Regions from separate parts of the Peribacillus sp. 05N428 genome, predicted to be linked through region 1. Evidence: riboswitches for the same ligand, from Rfam matches in the RefSeq annotation. Region 1 holds a riboswitch; each other region holds the start of a gene.
The links. A riboswitch is a leader RNA that binds a small molecule or an ion and turns the genes downstream of it on or off. The one in region 1 is predicted to bind thiamine pyrophosphate.
Positions count from the first base shown of each region.

Region 1 (4,152 bases):
GGCCATGATATTTTTCCTTATGATAATTAAATGCTTGCAGTGACACAATCTGTGAGAACCTTTGACCAGGTTTTAATGGTTTCAACTTGCATTTATTATATTGCTTTACATAGGTTAATATATTGTTAAGGGCTTTTATAAGAAATAGAAACGAATATTTTAAAAGATAAAAAGGAGAATATATGAAAATTGGTTTGGTACGGCATTTTAAGGTGGCACATGAATTTCCTACTGGGAAATCTGTGACGGCGGATGATATGAAGCAATGGTTTGTGGACTATGATGCAGCGGATATTATTTATGGAACGACTTTATTTGGCGTGGAGGAATGGCAGGAATGTTATTGCAGTGATATGTCGAGAGCCGTCAAGACAGCGGAACACATCTATCCAGGCACGGTTCATCGGATGGAGGAGCTGCGGGAAATACCTTCGCCCCCTTTGAGAGGAAGGATTAAGCTGCCGTTCATCCTTTGGGCCATCTGGATTCGCTGCTGCTCGGTGATCAACAAGCAGACAAGGGCGGAAATTAAGATTGCAGAGCAAAGAATCAATAAAGTATTGGATGAAGTCTTTGCAAAGGGGGAAAGGAATGTTCTGATCGTGAGTCATGCCGCCCTCATGGTATATATGAGGAAAGAGCTGATCCGACGGGGGTTCACCGGTCCAAAGTTCAAGATTGCCAGTAATGGAAAATTGTATATATTTGAAAGCGGAAAAGGGAAATGAATATATGGTTCCCACCGGAAAAGGTAAGCCATTTTGCGAAGAAAGAGGCAGGCATTTTCCGAATAGTTATTCTTTTTTTATTGGTTGTGGTTTATTATTGTAATAGTGTAATTTTTACGAATTCAATATTGGGGAAAGAGGGGTGGACATTTTGCTGAAGGCAGTTTTTTTTGATTTAGATGATACATTACTATGGGATCAGAAAAGTGTAAAAGAAGCTTTTGTGGCCACATGCGAAGTTGCCAAGGAGAAATATGGTCTGAATGTCGACGAGTTTGAAGAAGCGGTGCGGAAGGAAGCGCGTGATCTTTATTCTTCTTACGATACATATGCATTCACTCAAATGATCGGAATCAACCCATTTGAGGGACTATGGGGGAATTTTCAGGATGATCATGATGAATTCCGGAAGATGGCCGGGATTGCACCGGCTTATCGGAAAGAAGCGTGGACGAGGGGCTTGAAGGCATTAGGGATCGATGACCCGGAATTTGGGCTTGAACTGGCAGAACGTTTCCCGGCCGAAAGACGCAAAAAGCCATTTATCTATGAAGAAACATTCCGTGTTCTGGATGAATTAAAAGGGAAGTACAAATTGCTATTGCTAACGAACGGATCTCCTGAACTGCAAAATACCAAACTTGAAATAACGCCTGAACTGGTTCCTTATTTCGACCAAATCGTGATTTCAGGCGCATTTGGACGAGGTAAACCGGATGCCTCCATTTTTGAGCACGCTTTGGAAATCATGGAGCTTGATAAGGATGAAGTATTGATGGTCGGCGATAATTTAATGACCGATATCCTTGGAGCATCACGGGTAGGCATAAAGTCGGTTTGGATAAATCGCCATGATAAGGAACGGAATGAAGTGCTTCCAACCTATGAAATCAAGCATTTAGAGGAGCTTTTCCCTATCCTTGAGAGCCTGGGGAATTAATTGGCGGTCCTCCTCCAAATAACAAATTTTAAATGATTGCAGAGAAAATATTAGGTCTTTCAAATTATTTACAGAATGAAAAGGGTGAGATATAGTTACCCTGTAATCAATTAAATTATTCAGACTAGGGGTGTCCAATAAAAGTTGGGCTGAGAGAGAAGCGCTTAAGCTTCTTAACCCTCAGGACCTGATCTGGTTCATACCAGCGTGGGGAAGTTAGAATCTACTAAACGATGACATTTCAATCGGTCATTTCTGTAGTCATACTAACGTTAGCCGGGTCTTAAATATGAGACCTGGCTTTTTCGTGCGAAATGGATTGGATTTTGTCCTTTTTAAATGAACTTAAAAAGGAGAAATGAAATCATGAAGAGTAATTCAGTAAATGACATGAACGTTTCAATTATGTCCAGTTTTGCCGGGAGTAAAAAAGTGTATGTTGAGGGATCTAGACCCGATATTAAAGTACCTATGCGTGAAATTGAGCTAAGTCCGACAACAGGGGCATTCGGCGAAGAGGAGAATCCGCCTTTACGTGTATATGATACAAGCGGCTTCTATACGGATTCAGAATATCCGATTGATATTCATAAAGGCCTTGCCCCGATTAGACGCAGCTGGGTTCTGGAACGGGAAGATGTTGAAGAGTATGAAGGGCGTGAAATAAAGCCTGAAGATAACGGATATAGAAAAGTGGAGTCACAATCCAATGCCGAAGTTTTTCCGGGATTGAAAAGAAAACCATTGCGTGCGGTGAAAGGGAAAAACGTAACCCAGCTCCATTATGCCCGCAAAGGGATCATTACTCCAGAAATGGAGTTCATTTCGATCAGGGAAAATGTAGCCCCTGAGTTTGTAAGGGAAGAGGTAGCTAGCGGGCGGGCAATCATTCCGGCAAATATTAACCATCCTGAAAGTGAGCCCATGATCATCGGACGTAATTTTCACGTGAAGATAAATGCGAATATAGGAAATTCAGCTGTCAGTTCATCGATCGAAGCTGAAGTGGAGAAAATGACTTGGGCTACACGATGGGGTGCAGACAACATAATGGATCTTTCCACAGGAAAGAATATTCACACGACGCGGGAATGGATTATCAGGAATTCACCTGTGCCGGTTGGGACGGTTCCGATATATCAAGCATTGGAAAAAGTGAATGGGGTCGCGGAAGATTTAAATTGGGAAGTTTTCCGGGATACATTAATCGAGCAGGCTGAGCAAGGTGTCGATTACTTCACCATACACGCTGGTGTACTTTTGCGATACATCCCCATGACAGCAAAGCGAGTTACGGGTATTGTTTCCCGGGGAGGCTCCATCATGGCACAATGGTGCTTGGCCCACCACCAAGAAAGTTTTCTCTATACACACTTTGAAGAGATTTGTGAAATCATGAAGACGTATGATGTTTCTTTCTCATTAGGTGACGGTCTCCGTCCGGGATCCATTGCAGATGCAAACGATGAGGCACAATTTGCGGAATTGGAAACACTTGGGGAATTGACGAAGATTGCTTGGAAGCACGACGTTCAAGTCATGGTGGAGGGACCCGGCCACGTACCGATGCATTTGATTAAAGAAAATATGGATAAGCAGCTGGAAGTCTGTCAAGAAGCACCATTCTATACCCTGGGACCATTGACGACGGATATAGCTCCTGGATACGACCATATCACTTCTGCGATTGGTGCTGCCATGATTGGATGGTTTGGAACTGCCATGCTTTGCTATGTGACACCGAAAGAGCATTTGGGACTGCCGAATAAAGAGGATGTTCGGGTAGGGGTCATTACTTATAAAATTGCAGCACACGCAGCTGATCTTGCAAAAGGCCATCCGCAGGCAAGAAAACGGGATGATGCCCTTTCGAAGGCTAGATTCGAATTCCGTTGGAGAGATCAATTCAATCTTTCCCTTGATCCTGAAAGGGCGGTTGAGTATCACGATGAAACTCTTCCGGCAGAAGGGGCCAAAACAGCCCATTTCTGTTCAATGTGCGGACCGAAATTCTGCAGTATGAGAATCTCTCAGGACATTCGTGATTTGGCGAAGGAAAAGGGTCTGGGTTTTGAGTCGGTAATCGATGAAGGGCTTAAAGAAAAAGCGAATGAATTTAGGAAAACGGATGGGGAAATCTATCAATGATTCCGACGAGAGGGAGAATTCGATGAATCGGGTAATCCAGATAAAAGTTGAAATGAAACAGTTGGAAACTCAATTGGAGCAGCTGAAAAGGGAGCTGAACATTTTTCGGGAGAATTGTAACCATGAATTTGTGAAAAATGATTATAGTCAACAATGTACAAAGTGCCACTTGATCGAAAGTCTGCAATGGTAATGATTCCATAATCGTCCTTATGGAATGACTCCCTTAATCATGTTGGACATTCAATCACAAAACATGATTAAGGGGATCTTTCATTACTATTTACATACTTGTTTTATTAATATGAAGAGGAGGAGGGACAAGCCATCCTTTTT
Region 1 is NZ_JBFTMS010000008.1:164,020-168,171, reverse strand. It holds gene AC1DIV_RS10775 (histidine phosphatase family protein) at 183-728, shown strand; gene AC1DIV_RS10770 (HAD family hydrolase) at 880-1,668, shown strand; TPP riboswitch at 1,785-1,899, shown strand; gene thiC (phosphomethylpyrimidine synthase ThiC) at 2,035-3,816, shown strand; gene AC1DIV_RS10760 (hypothetical protein) at 3,839-4,009, shown strand; partial or broken gene AC1DIV_RS10755 (DUF3231 family protein) at 4,100-4,152, opposite strand, start outside.

Region 2 (4,152 bases), on a different contig from region 1:
TAATGAATCTCCAAAAGCCATGACCCTTTGCACATCTTCCGACTCCGAGGCCTGAAATTCATATGCAGCAAAACATATAACCAGTACGATAATCAATATACCTGCCAATTTTTTCATTTGGTTCTCCTCTTGTCTTTTTACTAGAAGTATTTAATCTTTTTCATACCCAAAAAATCTGCAGTACTAACATAAAAAAGAATTGTCAGATAAAGAATAAAGAGTGTATGATAATATAAAACTTTCAATGGAAACGGGATTACCCTTCATTCTGGAGATTGAATAAATGATAGTTAGGAGTTTAAATCATGGAAGAACACATAGAGTTTAGAGAGGCAGAACTATCTGATCTACCCAGAATTGTTGAAATATATAATTCGACAATTGCTTCAAGAATGGTCACGGCAGATACGGAACCTGTATCCGTCCAATCGAGGGTTAAATGGTTTGAGGAACATCATTCAGAAAGTAGACCGCTATATATCATTACTATAGAAGGGAAAACCGCTGGATGGATGAGCTTTCAATCCTTTTATGGCCGACCGGCATATAATTCCACTGCCGAAATCAGTATTTACATTGATGATTATTTCCGGGGAAAAGGAATTGGACAAATTTCGATTCGAAAGGCAATTGAATTGAGTCCAAAATTAGGCGTTAAGACTTTATTGGGTTTCATTTTCGCCCATAATACACCAAGCCTTAAGCTTTTTTCCAAATTCGGGTTTGAAGAATGGGCACATTTACCTCAAGTTGCCGAGATGGATGGCATTGAGCGGGATTTGATCATTCTAGGTAAACGTGTCGATATTTAATATATAATTCTTTAGAGCTATTGCCTTGAGCAGTAGCTTTTTCAGATTAATACAGGTCGAATTGCTAATTTAAAAATACCTATATGCTTCTTGAAGGGAAAAATATTCAGAATCTCTTTTACTTGCTAACGTATTCAATAGCGTATCCAATTCTTGACTGGCTTGTACAGTCAGCAGACTTGTTAAGCCGTAAATCGCTCCCAACTTTATCATTTCCTGTCTCTTCTCTTCTACTTTTTCTATAGTTACCTTACGGCAAGGCATCATAGTCACCTCCCATTTATTCAATATTTTTACACTTTCATCATAATGAAACCACTAGTTAAAATCAACTATTTTTCAGAAATTAAATGTGTTATTTTATAGGTCAAATGTGACAAAACACCTATTTTGTTATTTAATTATGTATAATTTGTGTCGTTTTCTAATAAACGCAAAAAAAGCATCCACTAGTGTAGACTGCGAATGCTTACATCATATCCCTTATCCAAAAATCCAAATATTGTATTCCGTTTACTATGTCATCCATTCAGAAGGTGACTCGTTATTAGGTCTATTTATAACAATCTTATATTCATCTTCAAGTACTTTTAATGGGGCATCATAAAGGTGCCTTTCATCAGAGGTTTTGTATACTCCATTGGCCAATAGCTCTTCAATGAGTTTTGCCTTCCTCTGTTCAATCCTCTTAAATAATTCTGCCATGTAAATGGCTCCTTTCCCAGTCGTCCTAGTGCCTGCTTCTAGTTAGCTAAACTTTATCAACTTGTTTGATTTCACCAAATTATATATACCTTTTCTAGTATGTCACTAAACGTTATTTCCCAAAAATAAAAGCCCCTTCTAATTTAAGAAGAGGCTGACAGTGTCCGTACGGCTCTTCTTATCTTCCAAGCATATGCTTGTTGGATTTAGCACAGTTCCCTAAACGGGTCCGCTGCCGAGGTTTCTTAGGGCCAAGTCCCTCCACCTCTCTGGATAAGAATTCGATATATAATGATGTAGAAATGATTCTAACCTAATAATCTTCAAAAGTCAATTACCTGGTTCTCCCTTTTTTCCTGGACATAAAGTGATTCCTCTTTCAAATACGGGTTGCATTTTCTTGTCTTTCTGATATGATGTCAGTAATTACATACAATTCACACCACTAGGGGAGTCTTTTTTAAGACTGAGATGGAATTAGTTCCGGACCCTTTGAACCTGAACCGGCTCATACCGGCGGAGGGAAGTGGATGATATCGTCCATTTTACAGACTATATCCATCTACCCCGTTCCGTATTCAGGAACGGGGTTTTTTATTCAACAAAAGGAGCCATTCTATAGGAGGATGAACAATGGAGAATACAAAATTAGAAACATTCAGTGATAGACTGCATGCACGGGCAAAAGAGATTTGGAAAAGGAACCATTCACATCCCTTTGTCCAGGCAATTGGAAACGGTACACTTCCTGAAAAGAAATTTGCCTATTACCTGAAGCAGGACTATGTCTATCTCATGGATTATTCCAAGCTCTTTGCTTTAGGTGTCATCAAAGCCCATAACATCGAAACCATGGCAAAATTTGCGAGCATTTTAAATGAAACCCTTCAAGTGGAAATGGATATTCATCGGCATTATGCTTCCGAATTCGGGATCAGCTCCAAGGAATTGGAAAGTACAGAACCTACTCCAACCACTCTAGCCTATACAGGTTACATGCTAAATGCAGCTCAGCATGGGACTTTGGCAGACTTGATCGCCTGTCTCCTGCCCTGCGCTTGGGATTATTATGAAATCGGTTTGCTATTAAAAGAACAAAATGGAGCAGCACTGGAAAACAATCGCTACGCAGATTGGATAAGGTCCTATTCATCTCCTGAATTCGGGGAAGCACACAAGTGGCTGATCACTTTGTTGGAAGAATTGACGGAAGGCATGCCTGAAAAGGAACTTCTTAGATTAGAAAAGCACTTTTTGGTTACTTCCCGATATGAATATTTATTCTGGGACATGGTTCAAAATGAGCAGGATTGGCCTCTGTAGGTGGTTGACATGAGGATGAATCCTATCAAGAAACTGACATTGACAGCCATGATCACGGCTTTAACGACGCTGACCAGTTCATTTATTTTCATCCCTGCAGGATTTGCAAAAATCTTTCCTATTCAACATCTGGCAAATGTCCTGACGGCGGTTCTATTGGGGCCTACATATGCTGTGACACAAGCTTTTTTAGTTTCCATCATTAGAAACATGTCTGGTACCGGTTCAATTTTCGCCTTTCCCGGCAGCATGATTGGTGCACTTTTGGCCGCCATCCTTTATCGAAAAACACAAAGCTTAAAATTCGCCTGTTTAGGGGAAGTGATCGGGACCGGCATTCTCGGTTCCCTGGCCTGTTATCCGCTTGCAACCCTCCTATTGGGAGAAAAAGCTGCTCTTTTTGGTTTTTTACCGGCTTTTATGTTCAGTTCATTCGCAGGGGCGATTTTAGCTTTCATATTACTTAAAATACTGCTAAAAAATAATTATATGAAGGGGTTTTTTTATGAAAACAGCATTAACGATCGCAGGCTCTGATTCAGGGGGCGGTGCTGGAATACAAGCGGATTTAAAAACATTTTCTGCACATGGTGTATTTGGAATGTCTGCCATCACAGCCGTAACCGCCCAAAACACAATGGAAGTCCGTTCTGTACAGCCCATTGAAACAGCTATCATATCGGATCAAATTGCAGCTATCTTTGAAGATATTCCTGTCGATGCAGTAAAAATAGGCATGCTTGGATCTAAAGAAATCGTGGAAACGGTCGCTGCGTCCCTTAAAACCTTCATGCCTGCCATCGTTATCCTTGACCCTGTCATGATTTCCAAAAGCGGCCACCATTTGCTCGACGAAAAGGCCGTCTCTGCCTTAAAAACGGAATTGCTTCCGCTTGCAACTCTTGTAACACCCAATGTACCAGAAGCGGAAGTACTTACTGGCTTCCCGATTCGGACGAAACAAGATTTCTACAGGGCATGCATTTCGATACAAGAAATGGGTCCCAAAGCCGTTTTACTTAAAGGCGGCCATGCAGCAGGAAATCCAAATGATCTTTTTTATGATGGTACTGACTTCCACTGGATCAAGGGAGAGCGCATTCATACCAAAAACACTCATGGTACGGGCTGCACCCTATCATCCGCCATTACATCTAACCTGGCAAATGGACTGCCATTGCAAGTCTCGATCGAACAAGCCAAGACCTATATTTCCGAAGCGATAAGCAATAGCTTTTCAATCGGTAAAGGTCATGGACCTGTCCATCATTTTCATTCATATTCAAAAAAAGAACGGAGTGACTTGTTATGA
Region 2 is NZ_JBFTMS010000023.1:11,796-15,947, reverse strand. It holds gene AC1DIV_RS19235 (DUF459 domain-containing protein) at 1-117, opposite strand, end outside; gene AC1DIV_RS19230 (GNAT family N-acetyltransferase) at 306-812, shown strand; gene AC1DIV_RS19225 (aspartyl-phosphate phosphatase Spo0E family protein) at 882-1,079, opposite strand; gene AC1DIV_RS19220 (Fur-regulated basic protein FbpA) at 1,329-1,517, opposite strand; SAM riboswitch class I at 1,693-1,797, opposite strand; TPP riboswitch at 1,955-2,059, shown strand; gene tenA (thiaminase II) at 2,151-2,840, shown strand; gene thiW (energy coupling factor transporter S component ThiW) at 2,856-3,377, shown strand; gene thiD (bifunctional hydroxymethylpyrimidine kinase/phosphomethylpyrimidine kinase) at 3,346-4,152, shown strand; gene thiM (hydroxyethylthiazole kinase) at 4,149-4,152, shown strand, end outside.
Region 2: it holds a riboswitch for thiamine pyrophosphate, as region 1 does, so the genes downstream of both, tenA (thiaminase II) here and thiC (phosphomethylpyrimidine synthase ThiC) in region 1, are expected to answer to the same signal.

Region 3 (4,152 bases), on a different contig from region 1:
TGAACGGGATCGAGTGAGGAAGTTCCAGCTTCCAAAATAACTGGTTTTTCCCCGCTCCCATCATCTTGAAATAATGCTTAAGCTCGTATGGTGTCTGGCGAAAACCGTCCAATGATGCGACCGCAACCGGAAAAAAACATACAAGTGAAATCACGATTAACTTAGGCAGCATGCCAAAGCCAAACCAGATCACCAAAAGCGGCGCCAAAACAATGATGGGTATATTTTGTGATAGTATGAGCAGAGGATAAACCGCGTCCTTCACACCTGGAAATAGGTGTAGGATGGCCGCGATCAATAAGCCGATGCAGCTTCCAATAAAAAATCCCGACAACGCAAGCTCGGTTGTGGATATAAGGTGTCCGTAAAGATTGCGGGACGACTCAATTCCTTCAATGAAAATGGCCGATGGAGCGGGAAGCAGCCATTCTTCAACTTTCAATAAGACTGTCACTGACTCCCATACAATCAGCAACAATAATAAAAGAAAGAAGGGAGCCCCCTTCTTCCAAATTCCCCTTCCGATCATGCCCGATATTTCTCCGTTAACGTATCCATCGTAATCCCGCTTGGCTGATATAATATTTTCACTTGGGAAATGACATTCGGCGATCCTATTTCAATCATTCTTACATTCATTTTTTCTATCACGGCAAAAAGTTCGGAAAGCTCCCCCTCCATTGTCGTTTCAAGCGGGTGAACCTCATACTTGACACCTGATTCTTCAATGATCTTGATTGCTTCATCGACCATAGGGATGACATTTTCCCCTTTAGGAATAATTTGTATACTAATTAATGAATTGGCCATTGTATTTCCTCCTAATTTGGTAAAAATTCATTGGTAAATGCCTTTTCAGGATCGAAATCACCTTCAAGAAGCTTATTTTCAGTCATCCACTCACTGTAATTCTTCCAAATTTCAAGCTTTTGTTCACCCCATCGCGGAGCATCATCCTGATACTTGGCTGCAAGCCACTCCTGGCTTTTCTTCACTAGTTCTGGATCAAGATCCGGTGCAGACTCAATTAACACTTCCGCTGCATCATCAGGATTCTTAATCGCAAACTGGTACCCTTTCGAAGCTGCATGAACGAATGCTTTAACAGTCTCGGGATCTTCTTTTATCATCTTTTCATTTGTAGTCAAAACAGGCGTATAGTAATCAAGCTTATCAGAGTATTCGGTTAAGTACACCATATTAAGCTTTTCATTTCGCAACTCAGCCTCAATGCCTGTCCAACCATAATAAATCCAGGCAAAATCTATATCCCTTTTAACCGAAGTGAAAAAATCCGTGTCTCCTGTATTGACTATGTCCACTTCATTTACATCCGCATTATCCTTTTTCATGAGTGAATCAATAATGGCCTTTTCAACCGGAGATCCCCAGCCACCATAAGTCTTCCCTTCAAAATCCTTGGGAGTCGTAATGTCCTTTGCCTCAGGGGAAGCGAACCCCGAGGTATTATGCTGGATGACGGCAGCTACCGAAACAATCGGCACGCCCTGCACGCGGGCCTGCGTTATGCCCTCCTGGTAGCTCACGCCAAATTCAGATTTCCCTGAAGCGACAAGCTTATCAGCTCCCGCTTCACCTGGCATGATAATCTCCACATCAAGACCTTGTTCTTTAAAATAACCTTTTTCCTTGGCTACATACAATCCTGTATGGTTTGTATTCGGTGTCCAATCGAGCACGACCGATACCTTTTTTAATTCTTCATTTTTAGATGCTTCTTCTTTTTCATTAGTTCCGCCTGCTCCGCATCCAGCTAAAAGGAAGAACGAAGTTAACAGTGGTAAGAATTTATTCAAGTCATTATCCTCCTACACATCTTATAAGATTCATATGCCGGAACCATGATGGGGCTCCAGGGCTATTCAAATACTGGATAAAAAAGCAAAAAACGCCCGAAGATGAATTCGGACGTTAACATACAAAACAGAAAATCAGTCATAATATGTTCCCTCCGCTGGCATCACCCAGATCAGGTTCAAAGAGTCAGCATCTAATGGATGCAATCTCAGCCAGCAGTACTGGCCCCCCTACATTTCTCGCACATATGAACTTTTCTCTCTCATTATATCAATTCATAGGGAAAAAGGAATACTAATTTGCTTCTACTCTCTAATTGGAAAGGTATTCCTTGCACTTCAGGATGTCTTGCAAAACATCTTTTGGAACGAAAATCATTGAAAGCAAAATAATTCTGCCTCTTTCTGTTCCAATCATTCCTGGCTGCAACGGTGGCGGACACGTTCCAAATAGTCATTTCTTTGCAAGCATTCATATAATGAGCATTACGTGTAGACATTTTTGTTTACTGGTTTTATTAAACCCTTAATTTCATAAGCAAAAGGTGGATATGTCATGATAAAGATTAATCACAAATGGTTAGATGTCAGTCAAATCCAACCAGGTACAGCCTCTGCCAAATCGCTTGAAACTCTTCAATGCTTGGAGGAAGATTCTAACGTTTTTGAATACCGGAACTTTGGGGATTTTAATTTCGAGATACAGCTGAGGAACCGGGTCATAGAGGCAGCTATTGCGTTGGATAAAAGCGGGCCGGAATTTTCCACACTTGAGGAGTCTCAATCCAATCAGCGTTATTGGCACCTTTCAAAGGATGGCACCTTTACCCTTCAGCCAGGGATTCTCCCTCATGATGCGCTCGTTGACATTTTCATGAATGGGGGGCTTTATGCCTTCGAATGCGGGACAGCAATAGTCGTCACTTTTTTAAAGGCGATTTTGGATTTAATCGGCCCCAGGAATTTCGACTATCTTTTTTCAGACCTATTTTTATATGACTGGCGCCCTCCAAGGAATATGGCTCTCAGCGTTCACCAGGGAAGGGACTATTTACCAGGTGATTGCGTTTACTTCAAAAACCCTGATCACGACTTGGCAACCCCTGAATGGCAAGGTGAAAATGCCATATTATTAGGGAATAACCTCTTTTATGGCCACGGGATCGGGATTACCACTGCACAGGGAATCATCGATGAATTAAATAGCAATAGAAAGCCGTACGCCACCATATCAGCATTCCTGACAACGCATATCATTTTCCTGGATAGTTCCTTCTATAGACAATTCCAACTGAATTCCCCCCGTGCCAATCCCGATAACAGTCCTGCCTGCCTTTCCAATTGTATTGTTTCTGAAATAGGTTCGAAGATATACCTTTCATGACCCTGGCATTTCGCCTATGCCATAAAACCGTTTTATTGAGTAACGACATAAAAAAAATGCTTGGGCAGAAATCTCCCCAAGCATTTTTTTCTTTTCACGCACCAATATTCCCTTTGCCTTTGAACCTGCGGGCACTTGCCTGCCCCCATTTCGTTATGGATAGTGTATAAACAGCCAAAGCTGACCATATGAACAAAAAGGCTAAAAGATGTGCTTTGGTGAAACTTTCATGATAGACGAATACCCCGATCAATAAAGATAAGGTCGGAGCGATATACTGAAAAATGCCAAGCATCGATAACGGGATCTTCTCCGCCCCTTTTGCAAAATATAAAAGAGGCAATGCCGTGGCAATCCCGCCGCCCACCAACAGCAAGCTTGTGCTTCCGTCTGTAAAGAATTGCATTTCCGACCTGTTCATCAAGTAAATCAGGTAACCTAGGGCCAGAGGCGTTACCATCATCGTTTCAAGCGTCAGCCCGATTGCCGATTCGGCCTTGATCATTTTTTTTGCCAGACCGTATAATCCAAAGGTCATGGCCAAAACAAGAGAGATCCACGGGATCGTGCCGAAATGAATGCCAAGGATCAAGACTCCGATTCCTGCAAGCAGGAATGAAATGATTTGGGCCCCGCTCAATTTTTCTTTTAAGACTATCACTCCCAATAGTACACTGACGAGCGGATTGATATAATATCCAAGGCTCGTGTCGAGGATCCGTCCTGAGTTAACGGCCCATATGAACACTCCCCAATTAGCTGTAACAAGCAGGGACGCCGTTAGCAATGCCGTAAAGAGTTTCGGATTTCCCATTATGTTTTTGACATAATCTAGAAACGCCTGCCATTTTTTCATGAACATCAATAAAACCAGCATGAACACGAAAGACCATAATACCCTCTGAGCTAAAATTTCTATTGCACCGACTCCCTGAAGGAACTTCCAGTAAA
Region 3 is NZ_JBFTMS010000003.1:149,518-153,669, reverse strand. It holds gene AC1DIV_RS04040 (ABC transporter permease) at 1-529, opposite strand, end outside; gene AC1DIV_RS04035 (thiamine-binding protein) at 526-810, opposite strand; gene AC1DIV_RS04030 (ABC transporter substrate-binding protein) at 822-1,817, opposite strand; TPP riboswitch at 1,951-2,060, opposite strand; gene AC1DIV_RS04025 (protein-glutamine gamma-glutamyltransferase) at 2,374-3,201, shown strand; gene rarD (EamA family transporter RarD) at 3,296-4,152, opposite strand, start outside.
Region 3: it holds a riboswitch for thiamine pyrophosphate, as region 1 does, so the genes downstream of both, AC1DIV_RS04030 (ABC transporter substrate-binding protein) here and thiC (phosphomethylpyrimidine synthase ThiC) in region 1, are expected to answer to the same signal.

Region 4 (4,152 bases), on a different contig from region 1:
ATCGAGCATTCATTGATGAAGACGGGTATATCCGGATTTCTGGAAGAAACAAAGACATAATCATACGTGGCGGTGAAAATATTCCAGTCGCTTATGTAGAAAATGTACTGTATGAACACCCGGATATTTCTAGTGCTCAGGTTATTGCGGTTCCAGATTCCCGTCTTCAGGAAAAAGCATGTGCATGTATCAGTATGAAAACGGGGAAGAGCCCGATCACGCTGGATTCCATGCAGGAATTTCTCCTGGAAAAGGGATTGGCAAAACAATATTGGCCTGAATTTATTGAAATAATGGATGACTTTCCTCGTACGGCAAGCGGGAAAATTCAGAAATTCCGGCTCCGGGAAATGATTAATGAAAGGATAACTGACAATATATAAGCAAGCAGCTTAAATAAATCCATATTGACGAAATAGTGAAAGTGGAGGGGAATATGATGACAAAAAGAATGGCATTTATCACAGGTGCTGGAAGCGGAATTGGCAGAGAAATTTCAAAAAAATTGGCTTCTCGCAATATTAACGTCATCGTGGCTGATATTAATCTTAAAAATGCAGAGGAAACGGTTTCTTTAATCGAAAAGTCGGGTTTTGAAGCCAGAGCGGTCCATTGTGATGTAACGAAATTAGAAAGTGTAAAAAAAGCCGTCGAAGAATCAGTGAACTATTATCATAGAATAGATATATTGGTTAATAATGCAGGCTGGGATAAGGTGGAACCATTTTTAAAAAGTGATCCCAGCACATGGAAAAGGATTATCGATATTAATTTACTTGGGCAGATCCATACATGCAAGGAAATTTTACCTCTCATGATTGAAAATGGATACGGTAAGGTAGTAAATATTGCATCCGATGCAGCTAGAGTCGGATCAAGTGGAGAAGCAGTTTATTCGGCTGCTAAAGGAGGGGTTATTGCCTTTACAAAAACGATAGCAAGAGAAATGGCACGTCATAAACTCAACATCAATTGTATAGCGCCAGGTCCTGCTGATACGCCCCTATTTCAAGAAATAGGCTCATATAATGAAGGTATAGCTAGCGCCTTGGAAAAAGCGATTCCATTCCGCCGGCTAGCACAACCAGAGGACATTGCCAGTGCTGTTTCCTATTTCGTTTCGGAAGAGGCAGGGTATATTACGGGGCAAACTCTTTCCGTAAATGGTGGATTAACAATGGTTTAATAGATCGTGGTTATGTGGGTATGGAAGATTGAAAGTTTAGTAACCCTAAATCAAGAAAACTTTTCTAATACGTTTGACAATTGGATTTATCGTGTTAATATAAAGGCAAATGAATTTTAATATACAATTTGTACCACTAGGGGTGCTTTATAGGTAAAAGTTGATTTTTTACCCACAAAAGCTGAGATTAAAGTATGACTTTAAGACCCTTAGAACCTGATCTGGTTTATACCAGCGTAGGGAAGTGGGGTCTGGAACTATACATTTCTGTATTATTTCTTGTACAACCACTTTCTTTACGTTTAAGAAAGTGGTTTTTTGTTTGCAAAAAAAGGGGTGATAAGTGTTTTTTTCTGTATCGTTCAATGAAAAAATACAATTTGGAGGTAATGGACATGAAGTTTTCAGAGGAAATCCGTAAGGAAGTTGATCACATTTGGGAAGCTAGTTTTAATCATCCGTTTGTAGCAGGAATAGGAGATGGCACATTGCCATTGGAGTGTTTCCGTTTTTATGTCATGCAAGATGCCTATTATTTATCTCATTTTGCTAGAGTTCAAGCCTTAGGGGCAGTCAAAGCTACAGATTTACATACAACAAGCAGGCTTGCCGGCCATGCACAAGGAACATATGAAGCGGAGTTGAAGCTTCATGAGAATTTTTCCGAGAGATTAGGCATCACAAAAGAAGAACGGGAAGATTTCAAGCCTGCCCCGACTGCCTATGCTTATACTTCCCATATGTATCGTGCGGCTTATTCGGGACATTTAGGAGATGTTATTGCAGCTATCTTGCCGTGCTACTGGCTGTATTATGAGATAGGTGAAAAGCTGCAAGGGTGCATGCCCGAAGAGCCGATTTATCAAGAATGGATAGCGGCTTACGGAGGAGAGTGGTTCCGCACTTTGGTGGAAGAACAAATTGCGAGGCTGGATGAGATTGCTGAAAAAGTAACTGAAGAAGATAAGGCGAGAATGAAAGAGCATTTTATTCTCAGCAGCCAATATGAATACTCATTTTGGGAAATGGCTTATCGTTTAGAGACATGGCCCGTTCATAAGGAAACATTAGAAGTATAAAAGGAGAATGAAACAATGAAAAAAGGATTGAAATTAACGGATATATTAGTCACGATCGTGATTGCGGTAGCATTTGGAATCGTTTATATCCTTTGGGGTTCGATTTATTATTCCGTTAAACCATTAGGATTACATCTGGATCAACTTATTTATGGAATGTGGTTTATAGCTGGCCCTGTCGCCTTTTTCATTTTACGGAAACCGGGTGTGGCACTTTTGGCGGAGATAGCTGCAGCTTCAGGGGAATTCTTTCTAGGTTCCCCATGGGGGCTGACTGTACTGTTATATGGGGTGGTCCAAGGTTTGTTCGCGGAACTGGTGTTCATGGGGTTCAAATATAAAAAATTCAATATGCCGGTGGCCGTTTTAGCTGCGATGGCTTCCTGCCTGGCATCAGTTATCATGGATTTTGCATACGGGGAAATAGGTGCGCTTTCTACTTGGAATCTATCGTTATTCATGATAGCGAGGTTTGTGGGTTCCATATTCTTTGCAGGTGTGACCGCTTATTATCTAGTTAAAGTCCTGGAAGCAACAGGGGTAACTAATCTTGTGCGTCCGGTTTCCAATAAAGATTATGCAGAACTTGATTAAAAGAAGAGGTTGAGGGCCATGGAACCAATCGTTTCTGTTGAAAAGTTAAGAATGAAATTTCCCGGTGATGAATCTTTGATATTCAAGGACCTATCACTATCATTTGATCAGGGAGAAAAAGTGTTATTGTTGGGACCATCTGGATGTGGTAAATCCACTCTGTTGCAAGTGTTAAGCGGATTGATTCCGAATTCCATCGAAGTCCCGATGAAAGCGGAGAAATTGAAATGCCCTTCTTCATGGGGGTATGTTTTTCAAGACCCTGATAGCCAGTTTTGCATGCCATTTGCCGATGAGGAAATTGCCTTTGTCCTAGAGAATCTTTCCGTCCCTAAAGAAGAAATGAAAGAGAAGATTCAAAATCATTTCCGTAAAGTAGGATTGAACCTGGACCATACAAGTATTGACACATTATCAGGCGGGATGAAACAGCGTCTGGCAATTGCTTCAGTATTGGCCCTTGAACCAGAAGTTATATTTTTAGATGAACCGACCGCCATGCTTGATCCAGAAGGAACGAAAGAAATCTGGGACTTGTTGAAGGAAGTCGGAAAAGACAAAACGGTTATTATCGTCGAACATAAAATTGACCATGTTTTAGAATTCATCGAACGAATCGTGCTTTTAAACGATGACGGTCAAATCATAGCTGATGGTCCAAGAGACACCATTCTTTCCCTATATAAAAATGAAATGAGAGAACATGGAATTTGGTTCCCTGGTGTTTGGGATGAATATATACAGAGTAATGCACCCACTAGGGAATACCATTTTACAGATGGTTTACCCCTTCTGGATGTGCAAGGATTTAGCGGTTTTCGGAATAAAGAGGAAAAAATACACGTTGAAGAGCTGAAGGTGCATTCAGGAGAATGGATTGTGATCAGGGGAGAAAATGGAGCGGGCAAGAGTACACTTTTGCATGCATTGATGCAATTCATAAAAACGAAAGGTACGTATGAATTATTGGGGAACCCCATTAAAATGGTGAAAAATCCAACGGATCATATGACGTTTGTCTTTCAAAATCCTGAGTTTCAGTTCGTTGCAAATACTGTATATGAAGAGATTGCTTATTCATTGCGTATTGATAAAAGGCCGCAACAAGAAATAGATGAGAGAGTCCGCTCATTGCTTAAAGTTTTCCGTCTTGAGGCACATCGGGATAAACATCCATTTCAATTATCAATGGGGCAAAAGCGTCGCTTAAGCGTAGCAGCCTCAATCGTAATAGACAAAAAAATCATTCTCCTGGATGAGCCGACCTTTGGTCAAGATTCGAAAAATACCTTT
Region 4 is NZ_JBFTMS010000001.1:215,062-219,213, forward strand. It holds gene AC1DIV_RS00945 (AMP-binding protein) at 1-383, shown strand, start outside; gene AC1DIV_RS00950 (SDR family NAD(P)-dependent oxidoreductase) at 440-1,186, shown strand; TPP riboswitch at 1,315-1,446, shown strand; gene tenA (thiaminase II) at 1,582-2,265, shown strand; gene AC1DIV_RS00960 (ECF transporter S component) at 2,281-2,859, shown strand; gene AC1DIV_RS00965 (ABC transporter ATP-binding protein) at 2,878-4,152, shown strand, end outside.
Region 4: it holds a riboswitch for thiamine pyrophosphate, as region 1 does, so the genes downstream of both, tenA (thiaminase II) here and thiC (phosphomethylpyrimidine synthase ThiC) in region 1, are expected to answer to the same signal.